DNA from 3 places in the Thiorhodovibrio frisius genome. Region 3 is predicted to be linked to each of the others. Evidence: predicted binding sites of a transcription regulator. Region 3 holds the regulator's gene; each other region holds the start of a gene.

Region 1 (6,787 bases), 1.4 Mb from region 3:
TGAACGGATAACGCTGGCCGATCACATTCGGCCCCTCCCAGCGGATGCCGGTGTAGGCATGGCCGCACTCGGGGCTGATGACGTTTTTCACGCCGAGCTTGACCGCCGCATCCACCACCCGGCGCACCAGCACGGCGGCGATGTCCTTGGAGCCAATCTGCACCCCGGCATTGGTGGCCTCGAAGCAGTCCTTGCTGAGCGTCCAGGACACCCCGGCATGGGCGAAAATCTTGGCGATGGCCTCAAGGTACTCGGGGAAGTTGATGATCTCCATCGATGAGAGCAGCACCAGATAATCGGCGCCGGCCTGGTCGATCGGCACGGTGAGCCCACTGGCGGACTCGACATGCCCGATTTGCACATCGAGCGTTTTCCACTGCAAGCCCATGGGGCTGCCGGTATTAACCGCGCGCACCGAGGCGGCGATCAGCCCCTCGGGCGAATGACCGCTGGCCACCATGCCCTCACGGGTCTTGCGGACCATGGCCTGGATGTCATTGCCGACCGGGCACACCAAAGAGCAGCGCCCGCACATGGAGCAGGAGTCATAGAGTAGCGGCTCCCATTCCTCAAGCAGCGCATCGTCAATCGGCTGGCTGAAGCCCAGGCGCGCCTTGAGCTTGCCCCACAGAGTGAATTCCTGCTCCCACAGCCGGCGCAGCGGCTCAAGCTTATGAATGGGTGTGTATTTCGGATCGCCGGTTTCGACGAAAAACGGGCAGGACTGGGCGCAGAGACCGCAATGCACGCAGCTTGAGAAAAAGGCCGCGGTGGGCGCGTCCATCTCCTCGCGCAACGCCTGCAAGCCGCGCTCGAGCGAGAAAGGCCCGAGAGCAGATCCGCTCTCGGAGGCGGCTGCGGTGTTGGCAGTGACTGTGTTGTCTGTGCTCATGATTGCACCCCCTTGCGCCCGAAGGTCGCGCCGTTGTACCAGCGCGCCACAAAGGCCGTGACCATGTGGGTGAGCTTGGTGAAAGGCGCGACGATCAAAAAGATTTCAACCGACAGGATATGCAGCCCGAGGATCAGCGGATAGGGATTGATCATCCGGTGATAGGCCAGGTAGCCGGTCAGCAGCGGCAGAAAGGTCAGGGTCCAGACCAGATAGTCCTGCGGCGTGGACAGGAAACGCTTCACGGGATCACGCAACCGCTGCACCAGGGCGGCGAACAGCGCCAGCAGGGTGATCACGGCAATGGCGTCAATCATGGGGTTGGGCAGTGCCGGCCAGGCGATGCCGAAGGTTTTGCGGATCAGCTCCACATGCGGGATGAACAAAAACAGCGCAACAATGAAGCCGACATGCCAGAGGATGCCGATAACGACATCGAAGGGCGCGCGCTCGAAGGTGCCGGGGTCGGGGGAGAAGCGACGGTAGACGGTCCTGAAACCGCCCAGCATGGCCGAGCCGCGCGGCTCGGCGAAATTCCGCGCCCGTCCCAGCATCAGGATCTCGACCAGGCGAATGCCAAAGCCGAGCATAAAGATAGCAACCGCGACCACGAACAGCGGGCCGCGCACCAGCAGCAGGAAGTCCATTGGCGTCATCATAGTTTCTGCTCCAGTTCGTCAGCGGTCACCTGGCGATGCGCGGTACGCGCGTCCTTTTTCGCCCGTCCGCTGAGGTAGCCGCCGACGGCACCAGCCGCCACGCCGGCCAGACCAGCCACTGCAGCGGTGCCGCCAATGTTGCCGGTCGGCACCGACAGCGCCTTGTAGAAACCGCCGGCATCCCAGAAGTCCGGCTCCGAGCAGCCCAGGCACGGATGCCCGGACTCGATCGGCCAGCTGGTGCCGCCGTTCCACTTCATGGTGGCGCAGGCGTTGTAGGCCATGGGCCCCTTGCAGCCGAGACGGTACAGGCACCAGCCCTTCTTCGCGCCCTCGTCATCGAAGGTCTCGGCAAAGCGCCCCTTGTCGTAGAAGGGGCGGCGGTAACAGCGGTCGTGAATCGACTGCCCGAAGAAAGCGAGCGGCCGACCGTATTCGTCCAACTCCGGCAGCTTGCCGAAGGTGAGATAGTGCGCCAGCACCCCGGTGATCACCATCGGTAGCGGCGGGCAGCCGGAGACGTTGATGACGGGTTTGTCGCGCACCACGGCGGACACCGGCACCGCGCCGGTCGGATTGGGATCGGCCACCGGCAAGCCGCCAAAAGCCGCGCAGGTACCGACCGCGACCACAGCGGCGGCGCCGGCGACGGTTTCCTCCAGCATCTGAAGATTGCTGATACCGGCGATGGTCGAATAGCCCGGATTGGAGCCGGGCCCAGGCAGGGAGCCATCGACGACCAACAGATACTTACCCTCGTTGGCGTGCATGGCTTGCTCGCGGGCCAATTCGGCGGCCTCGCCAGCGGCAGCCTGCAGGGTGTGGTGATAGTCGAGCGAAATGGTCTCCAGGATCAGATTCTCGAGCGTGGGCGCGAAGCTGCGGGTCAGCGACTCGGTGCAGCCGGTGCACTCCTGAAATGACAGCCAGATGACCGACGGGCGGCGCGCGCTCGCTAAGGCCTCGGCAATCGCTGTCGCGGCGGTCGGCGGCAAGGCCATCAATGAGGCGGTCGTCACGCAGAATTTCAAAAAGCCACGACGGGAGATGCCGTTGCGCTCAAGCGTCTCGCCGAGGGTCATGCTGTGGTGCCCCCCCGGAGAATCAAGCGTTTTTTGCAGGTTAGGGGTCGGGCGGTCAGCCATGATGTTTACTCCCTGCTACGGACGGGTTGGAAAGTGGATTGCCCTCGGGATGGGACACTGCCGGGGATGCCGGATCGGCCGAGGGCATGGTCGCGAGCCTTGCCGCCAGCGCATCAAGGGCAGCCGGCAGTCCCTCGGGCTGGGCTTGCAACAGACGCGGCACCGTCGCGATCTCGATCTGCAGGCCGATGCGCTCGCCCTCGGTGTTGTAGTAATCGACCAGCCAGACGCCGCTGTAGCGGGTCTCCTGAATCCGCGTCTCGCCGAGCGCGTCGATGCTCGCGCGGACCTCGCCGGAACCTAGCGCATCGAGCAGCTGCTCCTGGTCGCTGGGGCCGAAGGGCAGCGCGGCGAGGTCGATGCAGGTCGGCTCGCCGGTCTCGATCAAGCGCGCGAGCGCGTGGCGGATTTCATGCAGTACGGCAGGTGCCGAGCCGAAGCGCGCTGGCACGGGGGTGCATGTCGGGCTGGACGTCTGGCCAGGCAAGCCGTTGGCGGCTGAATTGGAAGAGAGATGCGCTTCATCCATAACCCCTTTATCTTAGTCGCTGTTGAGTTCGGTGCGCCCCTGCCAGGTGGAAAATCGAGCTAATTATTGACGAATGTCAATTCGATGGATGGAAGTTTCGCCTGTCTGTCATTTTGCAAGCCCGGCCGAGGCCGAGCTCGCTCGGGCCATCAGCCGCCAGGTGCGAACTTTGCTGCAATGCGATACTGCCGCTCGGCCTCGCCTTCCGCGCTCGAGTCTTCGGCCTCGACCAGTTCGCAGGTATTCGCCATGCGCGCCTGCATGGCGGCTTTCCATGCGCGGTTGGTCTTATCAGTCAGCAGCGCATCCGGCATCAACGCCGCCGCTGCAGCTGCGGCGACGAAATGATCGGCCTGGGCCAGCCAGTCAGTCTCCTTGCCGCAGTCGGTATAGGTTTTGGTCGCCCAGGCTTTGGCGTCACGATAGGCGTCTTCGAGTTCGTCGGCAGTGGCGTCCGCGCGCTGGCCGGTTGCAATGGCGCGCTTCACGCGCTCATCCTGGCACAGGTGGAGCACGCTCTCGACAAAACCCAGACCAAGGCGGCGTTGATCGGCCGCCGGCAGGGACTGGAGTAGGGCACGGAGTTGTTGATCGTTGGCGATGGCGGTCATCGAAGGGCTCCTGGTCTGGTGATTGCAATCCAGCTCTGTGGGTTTAAGCATAGACCTTTCAGCCGCTGAAGCCTAACGCTGGTGGCGAATCATTCGCTGCTGAGCTCGATATGCTCAGTGCCGAGATACTGGCGCAACGCTTCGATCACTTGCTTGAGCTGGGGAGCGACGGCCTCCTTGCGCAGGGCATCATGGGCTATCCCCTCGCAGCGCCCGAAGATGGAGTGGCGCAGGTGGTCCTCGTCGCTGACGCGCAGTTGCAGGTCGTCGAGAATGCGTCCTAGCTCGCTGCGGGTGGGAGTAGCCCCGAGTGCGCTGAACAGATCGATCAGGGCGCCGAACAGGGGCGCGGCATCGGAGCCGAGATCAAAATCACTCGGATGGAAATCAATCCGCCGTTCTGAGACGCGGCTGATCCAGACGCGAAAGCAATAGCGTTTAAGCGAATGATAAAGTGGTTCGTCGCTGATCAAAAACAGCAGCAGATTGGCCGGTTTGGCGAAAAAGGGCGCATCGCTGATGGTCCAGCGCCGTTCCTTGACCAGGCGGTGAATGCGGATATGCTCGCGGAAATCTGCCGCTTGGAGTTGATCAAGAATCAGCACGGTTTTTTCCGCCTCGCTGAGCGCGCAGGCCTTGCTGGCGATATCATCGAGCGGATCAATCGGTGGTTCCTCGCGGCCAAGCTCATCTTGGCTTGGCGGCAAGATGATCTCAGGCGGCGGTGGGTTCTGCTCGGTAAAGTCGTAATAGAGCAGGTGCGGGAATTCGAGCGCTTGCGCGAGTGCATGGGCAAAGGCAGTCTTGCGTCTGTCGCTGTCGCCCTCAATGCTCAGGGTGCGAATATGACGGGTCGGTTCCTCAAGCAGGCAGCGGACTTGGAATTCGTAGTCGTCATTGGACTCGAAGCCGTTTTCGGTCATCGCCTGGCGCAGTTTGGACATCCAGCGGCCCCCAATCTTTACTTGTGCATAATCCGCGCGCTTCTTGCCGCGTCCGGGCGTGGTGCCTAGACTGCGGGCCGTATTGGGCAGGCGCGGCCTGGTAACGTCTTTTTATGAATGTTCCAGTCTTTGGCGTCAATCCTTTTATTGGACACTATTGGTTTCTAATAGATGTTATTGGCGTGCTCTTTGGTAAATGCTATCTGCCTTGCTGCGAATGACATGAAGCCATTCTCCGGATGGTCGGGACTATGAAGTTTAGGCTGAACGCGCGAGAAATCGATGCCAGGGCAAACACATGCGCATCGGGCTGAAGGTCAAGGTCGAAACCCTGCGCGGCACCCTTGAGGGCGTGCCTAATCTGCTGCGGCTGTTCGAGCGCCATGAAATTCAGGCCACCTTTCTGTTCAGCTTGGGGCCTGACAACACCGGGCGCGCGCTGCGACGCATCTTTCGCCCCGGTTTTTTCGCCAAGGGGCGGCTTGCCTCGGTGGTCAGCTACTATGGGATTCGCACCCTGCTTAATGGCACCCTGCTGCCGTCACCGGATATCGGCCGACGTGGCGCGCGCATCCTACGCGAGGTGCGTGCGGCGGGCCACGAGGTGGGCATTCAATCTTACGACCACGTGCGCTGGCAGGACTTGGTCGCGCGGCGTGATCGCGCCTGGACGCGCGCAGAGCTGACCCTGGCCAGCGAGGCGTTTCAGCGCATTTTCGAAGAACCCGCGCGCGTGCATGGCGCGGCCGGCTGGCAGCTGAATGATTTTGTGCCAGCGTTGGAAGCCGAGCTTGGTATTCAATACGCCAGCGACACTCGCGGGCGCCATCCCTTTGTGCCGGTTGTTGCGGGAGCGACGCGCGCCTGTCCACAGATGCCGACAACGCTGCCCACGCTGGATGAACTCATGAATCAGCCCGAGATACGCGACCACGAGTTGCATCAGGTGCTCTATCAATGTTCGCGCGAGCTGGCGCCCAGCGCTCATGTGTTTGCCCTGCATGCCGAGCTTGAGGGGATGAGGTTACAGCCAGTGCTAGAGCGCCTGCTGATTATGTGGCAGAGCGCTGGCGACGAACTGGTCTCGCTGCGCGATATCGCCGCCGGTCTGGACTTGACCCGGCTGCCGCGCCACCGCATTGCCTGGGGCGAATTACCGGGGCGTGCGGGTCGCCTGGCGTTGCAAGGAGCGGCCACAGGGGAGGAGGGGGCGCGCTGAACCCGACGGATCGCGCCTTACTGTGGCGACGCCAGTTCTTGAACCCCTTTGTCTTCGATGATCTCAACGGTCATGTTGCGTATCTGAAAGCGCGGGCAAACAATGGCTGATTTCATGGCTTCAGCCCCAAACGGAGAAACCCTATGCGTCTGCATGTGCTGCAACACGTCCCTTTTGAAGGCCCGGCGCGAATCGGCGATTGGGCCGGTCGGCGCGGGCACGCGCTCGCCACTTCGCATCTCTATGCCGGCGACCCGCCACCAGCGCTCGAAGACTTCGATGGGCTGGTGATCATGGGCGGGCCCATGAGCGTGCATGACGAGGCCGAGCACTCCTGGCTCGGTGCCGAGAAAGCCTGTATCGAAAACGCCATTGCTGCTGGTCGGCCGCTGATTGGCGTGTGCCTGGGCGCGCAATTGATCGCCCAGGCTTTGGGCGCTGCGGTCACCAAGAATGCCGAACGCGAGATTGGCTGGTTCCCGATCGAACTCACCGCCGAGGCCCAGGCCGAGCCTTGCTGCGCTGGCCTGCCAGCGCGCTTCGACGCCCTTCACTGGCATGGCGAGCGCTTCGACATCCCTGCCGGTGCGCTGCATCTCGCGCGCAGCCAGGCCTGCGACGCCCAAGCTTTTCTCTACCAGGGCCGGGTGCTCGGACTCCAGTGTCATCTGGAGTCGATGCCAGGCAGTGTCGCGGCCTTGTGCGAGCATTGTGCCGATGAACTCAGTCCCGGCCCCTTCGTGCAGACGGCGGGCGAGATGTGCGCAGCGCCACCGGCGGCCTTCGAG
Region 2 (6,787 bases), 2.1 Mb from region 3:
AGCTGGCGGATTTGCTCGACTGGACGCTCAGTGGCGCGCCGGGTTGTGCATTGGCTCCGACGCTGCTCGCAACCCTGGGGCTGCTCGCTGAACATCAGCCTGTCGCGATGCTCTGATTGTTTCCCTGCGTTGAAGGCCGAAACCGGACGATGGTAGCCCATGACCCGGGTCCAAACCTCGCAGGGGGTTCTTTCTTCGTCGCGGAGTTCGATGGTGTCGTCAGTCAGCATGAGTTTTCTCCGATCGGTAAAGGCGAATTAATTCGCCTAATAATTTAGTCACTTAGCGCAGGATTTCTGAAAAATATTTTTCTGCTTAACTATCTGAACAAGCACATAAATTCGCCAGCTCTTTTTGAACGGGAGAATAAATTTGCAGCCTGTTTTCAATGGGCGAATAAATTCGCCCTTAGGAATTCGCGGCCATTGCCGGGTCGCCGCCAGTAACGGCCAGTTCGGCGGACTGAGCCTCGGCGCGCTTGCGGGCGATGAGTTCCTGATCGCACTTGGGGCAGAACTTGTGCTCGCCAGCGATGTAGCCGTGATGCGGACAAATAGAGAACACCGGCGTCACCGTGATGTAAGGGAGGCGGAAGTTCTCAAGTGCTCGGCGTACCAGGCGCTTACAGGCCTCGGTCGAGCTGATCTTCTCGCTCATGTAAAGATGCAGCACGGTGCCGCCGGTGTATTTCGACTGGAGCGCTTCCTGCAGGGCCAAAGCCTCGAAGGGATCATCGGTAAAACCGGCTGGAAGCTGGGATGAGTTGGTGTAGTAGGGGGTTTCCTCGCTGCCGGCCTGGAGGATGTCCGGGTAGCGCTTTTTGTCCTCGCGCGCAAAGCGATAAGTGGTGCCCTCGGCCGGCGTGGCCTCCAGGTTGTACATGTGGCCGGTTTCTTCCTGGAAAGCCACCATGCGCGCACGCACATGATCGAGAAACTCACTGGCGAAGGCACGACCCCATTCGGTGCTGACATCCTCGGCATCATCGGTAAAGTTGCGAATCATCTCATTTAAGCCATTGACGCCAATGGTCGAGAAATGATTGCGCAGGGTGCCAAGGTAGCGTTTGGTGTAAGGAAAGAGTCCGGCGTCTAGGTGGCGCTGAATCACCTTGCGCTTCAACTCCAGGCTCTTGCGCGCCAGATTCAGCAGGCGGTCAAGCGCAGCAAAGAGTTCTTTCTCGCGTCCCCGGTTCAGATAGCCAAGGCGCGCGCAGTTGATAGTCACCACACCCAGGGAGCCCGTCTGCTCGGCCGAGCCAAAGAGCCCGTTGCCGCGCTTGAGCAACTCGCGCAGGTCGAGCTGCAGCCGGCAGCACATAGAGCGGACCATGTTCGGCGTCAACTCTGAGTTAATAAAGTTTTGAAAGTAGGGCAAGCCGTACTTGGCTGTCATTTCAAACAGCCGTTCGGCATTCTCGCTCTCCCAGGGAAAATCCGGCGTAATGTTGTAGGTCGGAATGGGGAAGGTGAAAATCCGCCCTTTGGCATCGCCTGCGGTCATCACCTCAATGTAGGCGCGGTTGATCATGTCCATCTCGTCTTGCAGTTCACCATAGGTGAAAGACTGCTCGACGCCGCCGACCAGGGGGACTTGGTCGCGCAAATCCTCGGGGCAAACCCAGTCGAAGGTCAGGTTAGTGAAGGGCGTCTGGGTGCCCCAGCGCGAGGGGACATTGAGGTTATAGATGAGTTCCTGGATATACTGGCGCACGTGGGTGTAATCGAGCTGATCTACGCGCACGAAGGGCGCCAGATAGGTGTCGAAGCTCGAAAATGCCTGGGCACCGGCCCATTCGTTTTGCAAGGTGCCGAGAAAATTGACGATCTGCCCGATGGCCGAGGACAGATGCTTGGGCGCGCCGGCCTCGACCCGACCGGGAACGCCGTTTAAGCCCTCGTTCAACAGAGTGCGCAGCGACCAACCGGCGCAGTAGCCCGAAAGCATGTCAAGATCATGAATGTGATAATCGCCCTCACGATGCGCCTCGCCAATTTCAGGCGTATAGACGTGACTCAGCCAGTAGTTGGCGATCATCTTGCCTGAGGTGTTGAGGATGAGCCCGCCGAGGGAGTAGCCCTGATTGGCATTGGCCGAGACGCGCCAGTCGGAGCGATCAAGATACTCATTGATGGAGCCGGCGACATCCACCAGGGTGCGCTGGTCGTGGCGTAGCTTGCGGTGCTGCTCCCGATAGACGATATAGGAGCGCGCAGTCTCAAAATGATTGGCGCTAATCAGCGTCTGCTCGACCACATCCTGGATGTCTTCGATATCCGGGATGCGTCCACTATCAAAGCGATGCGCCAGCACCTTGACCACCTGCGCGGTCAGCAGGCCGGCTTCGAGTTCGTCGAATTCGCCACTCGCGCGTCCGGCGCTCAGGATGGCTGCCTCAATGCGTGCGGCGGCGAATGGCACTTCCTCCCCGTCGCGCTTGCGAACGCGCCGCGGTAGGCTGGCGAGGCTGGAGTGAGCGTGGGACATGGGAGGGCTTCGGGGGATAACGACACAAGATATTGTGGTAAAGATTATAGAAGACACTAGATATTGTGAATATCCCATTTTGCATAAAACTGACCTGGATCAATTAATGCCTCCGGAAAACTTCCTCTCCCGTCGCCTCGCTCAGCGCGCGCAACCCTCGAGAGCCTGATTGACAACCTCAATCGTGCCTACGAACTGGCCGGAGACTCGCTCTGGCCGCAACCCAATACCGGAATTTTGTTGCGCCGGACAACACGCACGCTCGACCTGAGCATCTGCTGATGCCGGACTGGACCCAGGAGCTACTGGAGCGCGAGCGCGTGCTGACCGAGATTTTGAATCTGGCCGAACATCTTGGCGTGAGCTTTGCTTTCCCGACCCAAACCCTCGAGCTGGACCGCTGGCCAGCGACTGGCGAACCGTCCCTGTCCACCATGCCGCCGCAAGAGGACCTGGCGTCGCCAGCCAGCTAAGCTGGCGGGGCGGCCAGTCTCTTGCGCTTGCCGAGCTTTGCACGAAGATTTCAGTCGCTCGCCGCCTCGACATAGCGCAACGGCACCCGGCGCGACAGGCCGGTCAGGAGTTCGTAGCTGATGGTGCCGCTGGCCGCAGCCACGGCATTGGCACTGACCTGAGTACCCCAAAGCTCGACTGGATCGCCGGGTTGAGCCTGCGGCTGCTCGCTCAGGTCAACCATCAGCATGTCCATGGAGACGCGCCCAATCAAGCGTGTGAGCTGCCCATTCACGGCCACCGGCGTGCCATCGGGCGCATGACGCGGGTAGCCGTCAGCATAGCCGGTGGCCACCACCCCGACACGGGTCGGGCGCTCGCAGACAAAGCGCCCGCCATAACCAATGGCCTCGCCGGCAGCGAGTTCCCGCACCGCCGTCAGCTCGGAAACGAAGCACAGGGCTGGGCGCAGCAAGGCGGCATGCGGGTGAGGATGGTCAAGCGGATCGAGCCCGTAGAGCATAATGCCCGGGCGCACCCACTCGGCATGCGTATCTGGCCGGGTCAGGATGGCGGCGGAATTGGCCAGACTGCGCGCGACTTCTCTGGTAGCCGGTCTGACAGTCGGGATGGAACCCGCAAGGGTCGCAAAATCTGCCAACTGACGATCCGTCGGCCCCGGATCGGCCTCATCGGCGCGGGCGAAATGCGTCATCAGCACCAGCTCGCCAACATGGGGACAGGCGGCTAGCCTGGCATAGGCCGCGCGACCGTCCTCGGGTGTCAGTCCGAGGCGGTGCATGCCGGTGTCGATCTTCAACCAGACGCTAAGCGGCTGTTGCGGACGCGCACCCAGCACCCAGTCGAGCTGGCGCGCGTCATGCACCACAGTCATCAGCCCCACCTGATCCACCAGTTCCAGCTCCGCAGTCTCAAAGGGGCCTTCAAGCAACAAAATTGGCGTGTGAATGCCAGACTCGCGCAGTTCCAGCGCCTCTTCAACACAGGCCACGCCAAAGGCCGCAGCCTCAGCGACTAAGGCGCGAGCAACCGCCACGGCGCCATGCCCGTAGGCATTGGCCTTAATGACCGCCAGCGCCCGTGCACCGCCGGCGCAGGCCCGGGCGAGACGATAATTGTGCTGAATCGCCGCGAGATCGACGCAGGCTTGGAGCGGACGTGACATACAGCCTGATAACAGAAGTCAAGTGCTGATGGAACGCGAACCCGGTCTAGCAGCGGCCGTGTTTGGCTTTACTGCGAATCACATGGATTCATTTTCCGGATGGTCGGGACTGTGAACGGAAGGATGAGGTGAGTAAGGATGGAATCAGCAAGTGCCTGGCAAACCAGCTTTTTTAGATGGCGCTCCCTAGGGGATTCGAACCCCTGTTACCGACGTGAGAGGCCAGCGTCCTAACCGCTAGACGAAGGGAGCGGGACGAGCGATGAAGAGTCGCGTATTATACGGGATTCGTCCTTAGGCTCAAGCTGATGACAAAGATTCATCGCTCGCCGGATGTTGCCCGCCAGACGTTTCTGGCCGGACGTTTCCCGCAGGGCAAGGCGCGAGCCCTTCATGTGCGCTCATCCAGGCATCGCTTTACAGAGCCACTTTATTCGTAGACAGGCGTTTTCACATATTGGGGTATTTTTAGTTTCCTTGTCTTCCTTGACCGAACCCACACCAAGCATTGTGCCTCGTCCGGAGCACAGCATTTCGCGCGCCAATATCAGCGCGAATGCGGTCAGGGTGCTCAATCGCTTGAAGCAGAGCGGCTATCAGGCTTATCTGGTCGGCGGCGGTGTGCGCGACTTGTTGCTTGGCCACGAGCCGAAGGATTTTGACGTTGCCACGGACGCGCGGCCCGAGGATGTGCGGCGGGTGTTTCGCAACTGCCGGCTGATCGGGCGACGGTTTCGCTTGGCGCATGTGTTCTTTGGTGCTGAGATCGTCGAGGTCGCAACATTCCGGGCGGCAAATGTCGATCTTGGTGACGAGGATGCGCGCCAAATCGAAAACGGCATGATCCTACGCGACAATGTATTTGGCTCTATCGCCGAGGATGCCTTGCGACGAGATTTCACCGTCAATGCGCTCTACTACAACATCGCGGATTTCTCGCTCGTCGATTATGTCGAGGGACTTGCCGACATTGCCGCCGGGAGGCTGCGGCTGATCGGCGATGACCCGATCGCCCGCTATCGCGAAGACCCGGTGCGCATGCTGCGCGCGGTGCGCTTTGCCTGCAAGCTGGGTTTTGTGATCGAACCGCGCTGCGAGACGCCCTTGGTCGAGCTGGCACCTTTGTTGCGCGATGTTCCGCCAGCGCGGCTGTTTGAAGAGATTCTCAAATTGTTCCAGGCCGGCTTCGCCCTGCCGGCGTTCGAGAAGCTGCGCCATTATGGGCTGTTTGCCGAGCTCTTCCCTGAGACCGAAGACTGCCTCGCAATGCAGGAGGAGGATTTCCCCATCACGTTCGTGAACCGGGGGCTGGACAACACCGACCGCCGCGTTCAGGAAGGCAAGCCTATAGCGCCCTTTTTTCTGTTTGCGGTGCTCTTGTGGGAGCCAGTACGCCGTCAGTACTTACAATTGCTTGAGGCTGGCCATGGCTGGTCGGAGGCCATGACCACTGCCTCGAGTATGATCGCCGGGCGTCAGCAGGCGTATGTGGCCATCCCCAAGCGATTTGGCTTGCCGATGCGCGAGATCTGGGCTTTGCAGCCGGCGCTCGAACGCCGTCGGGGCAAGCGGCCCTTGGCCTTAATTGGGCATCCGCGCTTCCGCGCCGCCTATGATTTTCTGCTGCTGCGGGCTGAGTCCGGCGAGGTCGACCCGGAGCTGGCTGCCTGGTGGACGCAGTTCCAGGAGGTCAACCCATCAGAGCGCGCGGCCATGGCAACGGAGCGCAAGCCCAGCCGCAAGAGCCGGCGCAGACGTCGACGCAAGGCACCAGCCGAGAAGACCGATCAGCCGGCGACCGATCCCTCCGGTCAAACAGCACCTCCGGCCTAATATCGGTTGTGCTCTCGGGTGCCGCCCCATTCGCACCCAGCCAAGCACATCAGGCACCAAGGTTAGCCATTTCGCCCCCCGCCAACCGCTCGCAAGACGATGGACAGCATCACCCTAAAACGACTCGCACGGATGAAGCGTGAGCACCAGCGCATCGCCTGCCTGACTTGTTATGACGCGACCTTTGCCCGGCTGCTAGAAAGCGCCGGTGTTGAGGTCTTGCTCGTCGGCGATTCCCTGGGCAATGTGATTCAGGGACATGGCAGCACCCTTGCCGTCACGCTCGATGACATGGTCTATCACAGCGCCTGCGTGGCGCGTGCCATCTCGGCTCCGCTGCTGATTGCTGATCTACCCTTCTTGAGCTACGCCACGCCGGCGCAGGCAATCGAAAGCGCGCGCCAGCTGATGGGCGACGGCGGGGCGCGGATGATCAAACTCGAGGGCGGTAGTCAAGTGCTAGACACTATCAGGCTGCTGAGCGATTTCGGCGTCCCGGTGTGCGCCCATCTGGGTCTGCTGCCGCAGTCGGTCCATCGCCTTGGCGGCTATCGCTATCAGGGACGCGATGCTGCCGCGGCCGAGCGCATCCGCGCCGACGCGCTCGCGCTACAGCAGGCGGGCGCTGAATTGCTCGTGCTCGAATGCGTGCCGGCGGCGCTGGCCACCGAACTGAGCCAAAGTCTCAGCCTGCCGGTGATTGGCATCGGTGCCGGTGCCGACTGCGATGGCCAGGTTCTGGTGCTGCACGACCTGCTCGGTGCCAGTGTGACCGGGCAACCGCGTTTTAGCCGGGATTTTCTCACAGGGCAAAGCCATGGGCTGCGC
Region 3 (6,787 bases):
CGCGAATAGGTTGCCGAGAACAATAAATTCTGACGCCGAGCCGGCAGCAGCTTCAGCACCCGGCGGATGGCCGGCATGAAGCCCATATCGAGCATGCGGTCGGCCTCATCAAGCACCAGCAGTTCGACATGGCCCAAGTCCAGATTACCCTGACCGACGTGGTCAAGCAGGCGCCCTGGTGTGGCGACCAGGATATCGACGCCCCGGCGCAAGGCGGTGATTTGCGGCCCCATGCCAACACCGCCAAAAATCTGCAAGGCGCGCAGCGGCAGATACTGGCCATAAGCACTGACGCTCTCACCCACCTGCGCAGCCAGCTCGCGGGTCGGCGTCAGCACCAGAGCACGGGGTTGCGGCGAACGCGCGCTGGCTTGTTGGCCGCTCTGGCTCAGGCGTTGCAACAGCGGCAAGGTGAAAGCGGCGGTTTTGCCTGTGCCCGTCTGAGCGCCGGCCATCACATCACGACCTGCAAGAATGGCGGGGATAGCCTGGTTCTGAATGGGGGTGGGCTCGGTGTAGCCCCGCGCCGTCACGGCGCGCAGCAATTTGGCCGACAGGCCGAGATCGGAAAAGGACATAGAGACTCCTGAAGTTCCCGGGGAAGGTACTGGGTTGGCCTACCCAGGGATTCAGGCTGGGCCGGTCTAGGCGGTGGGGTAAGAGCGGGAGGGCCTAAGGCCCCTGATGGGCAATCTTGATTAGGTAGTCAAGGAGCGGCGGTAAACCAAACAAGCCTTGAGACCGGGCGCGCCGACCGGAGGGCGCTGCATCTGAGCGGACACCATACGCGAATGCAGCGGAAAAGCAAGGACAAAATACCCATTGTATCCGGCCACTATCTGGCTCCATCTGGCCGCCATCTGGGACACAGAGCATTTTTCACCCGAGCGAAGACGCTTCCCGAACCCGCGTCAAATTGCGGCACAGGCTGGCAGCGAAGCCTGCCGTTGCTAGAGTTGCTAAAAGACCGCCCGCAAGCCGTAATGACAATTCCCCTTGTCAAATCGTGCCGAAGGCGTTCTTTCGCTACTTCACAAGCGCGGAATCTGCACCTATACTGGCCAGCCATTCGCTTCTGCGAATGCACGAGTCGGGGCCGCAGGAGCGGTCGGACAGTTTTATTGGACTCTTGATTCGGCGCGAAACCGGCCGAATATTAACGAGCCTGGTCCGGCCCGATTGGCCCGACCCAAATGGGTAGACCCGCTCTGATTCGGAGCAGGCATTGTGTTTTTAAGTAAATGACATAAAACCGCTTACCCGCAAGACGTAACCATTCAGGAGAGAGACGATGACGAAATTTTCCAAAATTCTCGGTGTTGCCGCCATCGCTGGCGCTGCTGCTTTCTCGATGAGCTCGGCGCAGGCCTGGGGACCAGGCGGCTGGGGCGGTCCCGGCGGTTACAACAACAACGGCTGGGGTGACGGCGTCGGCGACATGTTTGGCGACGGCTATGGCGACTTCAACTTTGGCATGTCAGGCGGTGGTCGTGGTCAGGGCCGTGGTCAGGGTCGCGGCTATGGCTACGGTAATAACTACTACAACCAGGGTTATGGCTACCCGGGTTATGGCTATGGCTATCCGGGTTATGGCTATCCGGGTTACGGCTACGCACCTCCAGCTCCTTATGGTGCTCCCTATGGCGCGCCGCCGGCTCCCCCGGCTCCGCCCGCCGGTGGCGAGTCCCAATAATCGGACTCGGACAGTCTGCTTCTTAGCTCCTTAAGCAGACCGCTCAGGCAACAAGTGCCTGAGCACCAAGCCGCGCCTAATCAAGGCGCGGCTTTTTTGTGCCCGCTCGATTCCCTGTTGACCTTGACAAATCACCCTCAGGATTCGCCTTATGCATCACGTCTCTTGATCTCCGTCAATGACAGCTGCAAAATGGCAAAAAAACCAAACGGAGTGGAGCACCTTGAGTCAGGACAAAATCATCTCTTTCGAAAATATCCGGGTTGCTTGCCGCAGTTGCTCGCTCAACGCCCTTTGTCTGCCGATGGGCCTGTCGAGCGAGGATGTCGAGAAGCTGGAGAGCATCATCAAGCGCTCGCGACCGCTGCATCGCGGCGAGCATCTGTTTTCCGGCGGTGAGCGTTTTCAATCGCTCTTTGTCGTCAAGACCGGATCGGTCAAGACCTATACCCCAAGCTCCGAGGGCGGCGAGCAAGTGCTCGGCTTTCACCTGCCCGGCGAGATCGTCGGTCTGGATGCCATCGATCAGGATTTTCACTCCTGCTCGGCTCGGGTGCTTGAGACCTCGGCGATCTGCGAGATCCCCTTCCGCCGGCTCGAGGAGTTGGCAGCCACCCTGCCCTCACTGCAACATCAGCTCTACCGGCTACTGAGCAAGGAAATTGTCGAGGAATCCGAACTCCTGATGCTGCTTGGCAAACGCAATGCCGAGGAGCGCCTTGCCTCTTTTCTGGTGAGCTTGTCGCAACGATTTGGTAAGCGCGGCCTGTCGACAACGGATTTTCACCTCAGCATGTCGCGGCATGAGATTGGCAATTACTTGGGGCTGGCGGTCGAGACCGTTAGCCGACTATTTACCCGCTTTCAGGACGAGCGCCTGCTGGATGTCGACCGCAAGCATGTGCAGGTGCTTGACATGGCGCGACTCGAGACCCTCGCGGGCGTTGCGCAAAATCGGGCTAGCCGACGGGAGAGCAACTGAGCTCGAGTGGCCCAGAACGCGCTGAAATATAAAAGGGTTTCGATATATCAGCCTCTGACTGTCAAGGCACTAAAACAGCATCAGTCACAACAGAATGCCCTATCAACTCTCAGGCGCGCAGTGGCGATCCGGTCAGCACTGTCTTGCATCGGCGGCGCAATCGCGACATCCTTAGCGCTTTTTTGCCCTTGGGGCTGGTTTGCAATCAGCCGCCTGTCCCGCACCTGCTGTCTTTTTCAGGATTTCCCGTCATGCACGATCTTCGCAATCGGCCACTCCGGTCCCTCCCGGCCTTGCCCTCCATTGTCATTGGCCGCACGACCCTCGGCATCAGCACTGCGCTGCTTGGAACGCTGTTACTGCTTTTCTCGGGCAGTCTGCTGGCCTCTGAAGGCGGCGCTGCACATCTGAATCTAACCACCACCTGGGTAGGATTTACCTCACTTTTGATCTTTGTCGTCGCCTATGGCCTGGTGATGACCGAGGAATTCACCCATCTGCGCAAGTCCAAGCCGGTCATGCTGGCGGCAGGCGCGATCTGGCTGCTGATCGCCTATTATTACTCCACCCATCACGGCAGCCCGCACGCGGCGGCCGAAGCGGTGCGGCATAACATCATGGAGTTTGGGGAGCTGTTTCTGTTCCTGCTCGCGGCCATGACTTACATCAATACCATGGAGGAGCGCCTGGTCTTCGATGCCCTGCGCTCCTGGCTGCTGCGCATGGGGTTCGGCTACCGCACCCTGTTCTGGATGACAGGCTTCCTGGCCTTTTTTATCTCCCCGGTGGCCGATAATCTGACCACGGCGCTGCTGATGTGCGCGGTCGTGATGGCGGTCGGTGCCGACAGTCCCAAATTTGTCGGGCTCGCCTGCATCAATATCGTAATCGCGGCTAACGCAGGCGGCGCCTTCAGCCCATTCGGCGATATCACCACCCTGATGGTGTGGCAGAAGGGCCTGCTGCATTTCGAGACCTTCTTCCGGCTGTTCATCCCCTCGCTGGTGAGCTTTGCGGTGCCAGCCTGGTTCATGCACAAGGAAATCCCCGACATCAAGCCACCGCCAAGCAATGAGCGCGTGCGCATGAAACGCGGCGCAATCCGGGTGGTGCTTTTGTTTATTGCCACCATTGGCACGGCGGTGAGCTTTCACAATTACTACCACCTGCCGCCGGTGCTGGGCATGATGACTGGCCTGGCCTATCTGAGCTTCTTCAGCTACTACCTGAACATGACCGGAGAGATGTCAACGGTGCGAGCGGGCAACATCGAAGACAGCATGCCCTTTAACATTTTCAATAAAGTGGCACGCGCGGAGTGGGACACCCTGATGTTCTTCTACGGCGTGATTCTATGCGTCGGCGCGCTGGGCTTTATCGGCTATCTGGAACTGGTCTCCCATGTTGCCTATGACGGCATGGGGCCGACCATTGCCAATACCCTGATCGGCATTCTGTCCGCCATCGTCGATAATATCCCGGTCATGTTTGCAGTGCTGACCATGAACCCGGACATGAGCCAGGGCCAGTGGCTGCTGGTGACGCTCACGGCCGGAGTGGGCGGCAGCTTGCTATCGATTGGTTCTGCCGCTGGCGTGGCACTGATGGGCCAGTCCAAAGGGATGTATACCTTCTTTGGCCATCTGAAGTGGATGCCCTATATCGCGGCGGGTTACTTCGCGTCCATTCTCTGCCACTTCATCATCAATTTCGGGACCTTTAAGCTGCCGGCAGGTTTGGTGTCCGCGACTACTGGCTAAAACCGCCCCGGCCCTTGTGCCTCGCAAGCCGGGCGGAGACTGATCCCTCCCCGGCTTTAGCCCATCAGGCATCGCTCTGGCGCAACCACACACAGCGCCCCTCACTGGCTTTGTCGATGGCCGCCAGCCGCTGCCGATGGGCGTCGATCTCGACCTCGGTCGCGCGAATAACAGCCAGTGGCGGGCGGTCCTTTAATAGCACCCGCGCCGCCTGAGCGCCCTGCCCGTCACGCTGGCGCGCCGGCTGCACGTCCAGCTCCAGACTGGCCTGACCGCCGGTCATGGCCAGGTACACTTCGGCCAGAATCTCGGCGTCGAGCAGAGCACCGTGCAGATCGCGCCTGGTGTTGTCGATGTGATAGCGCTTGCACAGGGCATCCAGGCTATTGCGCTGACCAGGATGGCGGCTGCGAGCTAGCTTCAGGGTGTCGATCACCTCGCACTGGCTCTCGAGGCTAGCTGCGCCCTTGCGCCACAAGCGCAGCTCGTGATTCAGAAAGCCAAGGTCGAAATCGGCGTTATGGATAATGAGCTGGGCACCACCGATGTAGTCCAGAAATTGCTCGGCCACATCGCCAAAGCGCGGCTTGTCGGCGAGAAATTCATCGGAAATCCCGTGCACCTGAACCGCGCCCTCCTCCACCTGCCGGTCCGGTTGCAGATACTGGTGAAATGAGCTGCGCGTGAGGCGTCGATCAACTAGCTCGACACAGCCAATCTCAATAATGCGATGGCCTTGGCTCGGCTCTAGGCCGGTGGTTTCGGTGTCCAGTACGATCTGTCGCATGCTGTCTTATACCAATGACATCAATGGTTTTCGGTTTTAGGTCGGGTGGCGGCCCAAAACGAGCCAAAATCTCAAGAGGTTTCGGTCTACCCTGTTTTCTTTGCCATCTTGGCCTTTTTGTCCATCTCGGCAATGCCACGATTGGCGAGCCTGTCGGCGGTTTCGTTCCCGGGGTGGCCACTGTGCCCGCGCACCCATTGCCAACGCACCCGATGCCCGGTCAGCGCGCGGTCGAGGCGCTGCCACAGGTCCTGATTCTTGACCGGCTCGCGCGCCTTGGTCAGCCAGCCATTGCGCTTCCAGTTGGCCATCCAGCGCTCCACCCCATCCTGGACGTAGCGCGAATCGACCGTGATGACCACCTCGCTTGGGCGCTTGAGCGCCTCCAGCGCCTGGATCACCGCCATGAGTTCCATGCGATTGTTGGTGGTCATGGGCTCCCCACCACAGAGTTCTTTCTGGTGCTCACCCGCGCGCAGCAAGGCGCCCCAACCGCCCGGCCCAGGGTTCTTCTTGCAGGCCCCGTCAGTAAAGATCTCGACCGCTTTAGTCATAACTGGACTCCCGAGCCGTGGGCTTGACCGCTCGACCCGGCAGCAACGACGGTCGTGGTTTCCAACTCGAGCGCAGCGGTGTCACCGCCGACAGCCGTTTGACCGCGCGCACCGCGTAAACGCCACCAAACACCGGCCAATACCGGCTGCCGAGCGCATCGACCCAGTCCAGCCGCGTGGTAAAAGCGCGCCGCCAGGGGGGGCGAAAAACCAGCATGCGCCGAACCTCCACATGAAAGCCGATCAGCTTAAGCCAGTCGCAGACGCGAAACAGCGTCAGCCGCGAACCGCACCAAGGCACGACACCGCGCCGTCGCGGCCATACCCGTCGCACGCCCCAGGTGCTAAGCGGATTGAAACCGAACAGAAACACTCGTCCATCGGCAATCAGCACCCGCTCCACTTCGCGCAGCACCCGGTGCGGATCGGGCGAGAAGTCCAGACTGTGCGGCAGCACCACGGCATCCAGGCTATCGGAGGCGAAGGGCAGTCGCGTCAGCTCCGCGCGCAGCGACAGGTCGCCACCGGGATTCGTGACCATCGAATTCTCGGCCGCCGGCTGCAACAAGAACTGATGGCGGATGCGACTTGCAGCGAGTGCGTCAGCAAACGGCTGCCGGGCACCGACTTGGAGCAGAAAATACCCAAATGCATCCTCGAGTAACTCCTCGAGACAGCGCGCCTCCGCCTCCGCGACACCGCGCCCGAGAGGGCTGCGATACCATGCATCGAGAGAGATCAGCGGATCGGCCGCAACGCCATCGCAGTCTTTCATGGAACCTCGTCAGGCAAGAGCAGAGAAGAACGCCACAGCATAACGCGCCTGTGGGGTCTTCGCAGAACCGGGCGCGCGAAAGGACACCATTGCAACGACTGGCAAGCATCCGGGTATTCCCGTATAGTGCAACGACTTATCCACCGAGGCCGGATTTGGCGTCATCGACGCGCAACACTATCAGGCCTCACGGACAAACCTCGTCGTTAAGCCCTCATGCGGAGGATCAGTGCGTG

The links. Region 3 encodes FNR, which switches genes on or off when oxygen is low (the NO sensors DNR and NnrR bind a similar motif). Its sites were predicted from a motif close to TTGATNTANATCAA; they were not measured.
Region 1: a site for FNR is predicted at 3,292-3,305, ahead of Thiofri_RS14265 (hydrogenase expression/formation C-terminal domain-containing protein). Genes of this name have one in related genera too.
Region 2: a site for FNR is predicted at 2,577-2,590, ahead of Thiofri_RS22640 (ribonucleoside triphosphate reductase). Genes of this name have one in related genera too.

What each region holds. Positions count from the first base shown of each region.
Region 1 is NZ_CP121471.1:3,100,798-3,107,584, reverse strand. It holds gene Thiofri_RS14280 ((Fe-S)-binding protein) at 1-892, opposite strand, end outside; gene Thiofri_RS14275 (hypothetical protein) at 889-1,551, opposite strand; gene Thiofri_RS14270 (hydrogenase small subunit) at 1,548-2,633, opposite strand; gene Thiofri_RS14265 (hydrogenase expression/formation C-terminal domain-containing protein) at 2,689-3,225, opposite strand; gene Thiofri_RS14260 (hypothetical protein) at 3,375-3,836, opposite strand; gene Thiofri_RS14255 (hypothetical protein) at 3,926-4,780, opposite strand; gene Thiofri_RS14250 (polysaccharide deacetylase family protein) at 5,079-5,999, shown strand; gene Thiofri_RS14245 (type 1 glutamine amidotransferase) at 6,143-6,787, shown strand, end outside.
Region 2 is NZ_CP121471.1:4,968,409-4,975,195, forward strand. It holds gene nrdD (anaerobic ribonucleoside-triphosphate reductase) at 1-230, opposite strand, end outside; gene Thiofri_RS22640 (ribonucleoside triphosphate reductase) at 409-2,487, opposite strand; gene Thiofri_RS22645 (hypothetical protein) at 2,769-2,960, shown strand; gene alr (alanine racemase) at 3,011-4,126, opposite strand; tRNA gene Thiofri_RS22655 (tRNA-Glu) at 4,304-4,378, opposite strand; gene pcnB (polynucleotide adenylyltransferase PcnB) at 4,520-5,959, shown strand; gene panB (3-methyl-2-oxobutanoate hydroxymethyltransferase) at 6,059-6,787, shown strand, end outside.
Region 3 is NZ_CP121471.1:1,668,066-1,674,852, reverse strand. It holds gene Thiofri_RS07800 (DEAD/DEAH box helicase) at 1-578, opposite strand, end outside; gene Thiofri_RS07795 (sulfur globule family protein) at 1,292-1,693, shown strand; gene fnr (fumarate/nitrate reduction transcriptional regulator Fnr) at 1,917-2,675, shown strand; gene nhaD (sodium:proton antiporter NhaD) at 2,927-4,435, shown strand; gene dnaQ (DNA polymerase III subunit epsilon) at 4,500-5,222, opposite strand; gene rnhA (ribonuclease HI) at 5,309-5,776, opposite strand; gene Thiofri_RS07770 (class I SAM-dependent methyltransferase) at 5,769-6,551, opposite strand.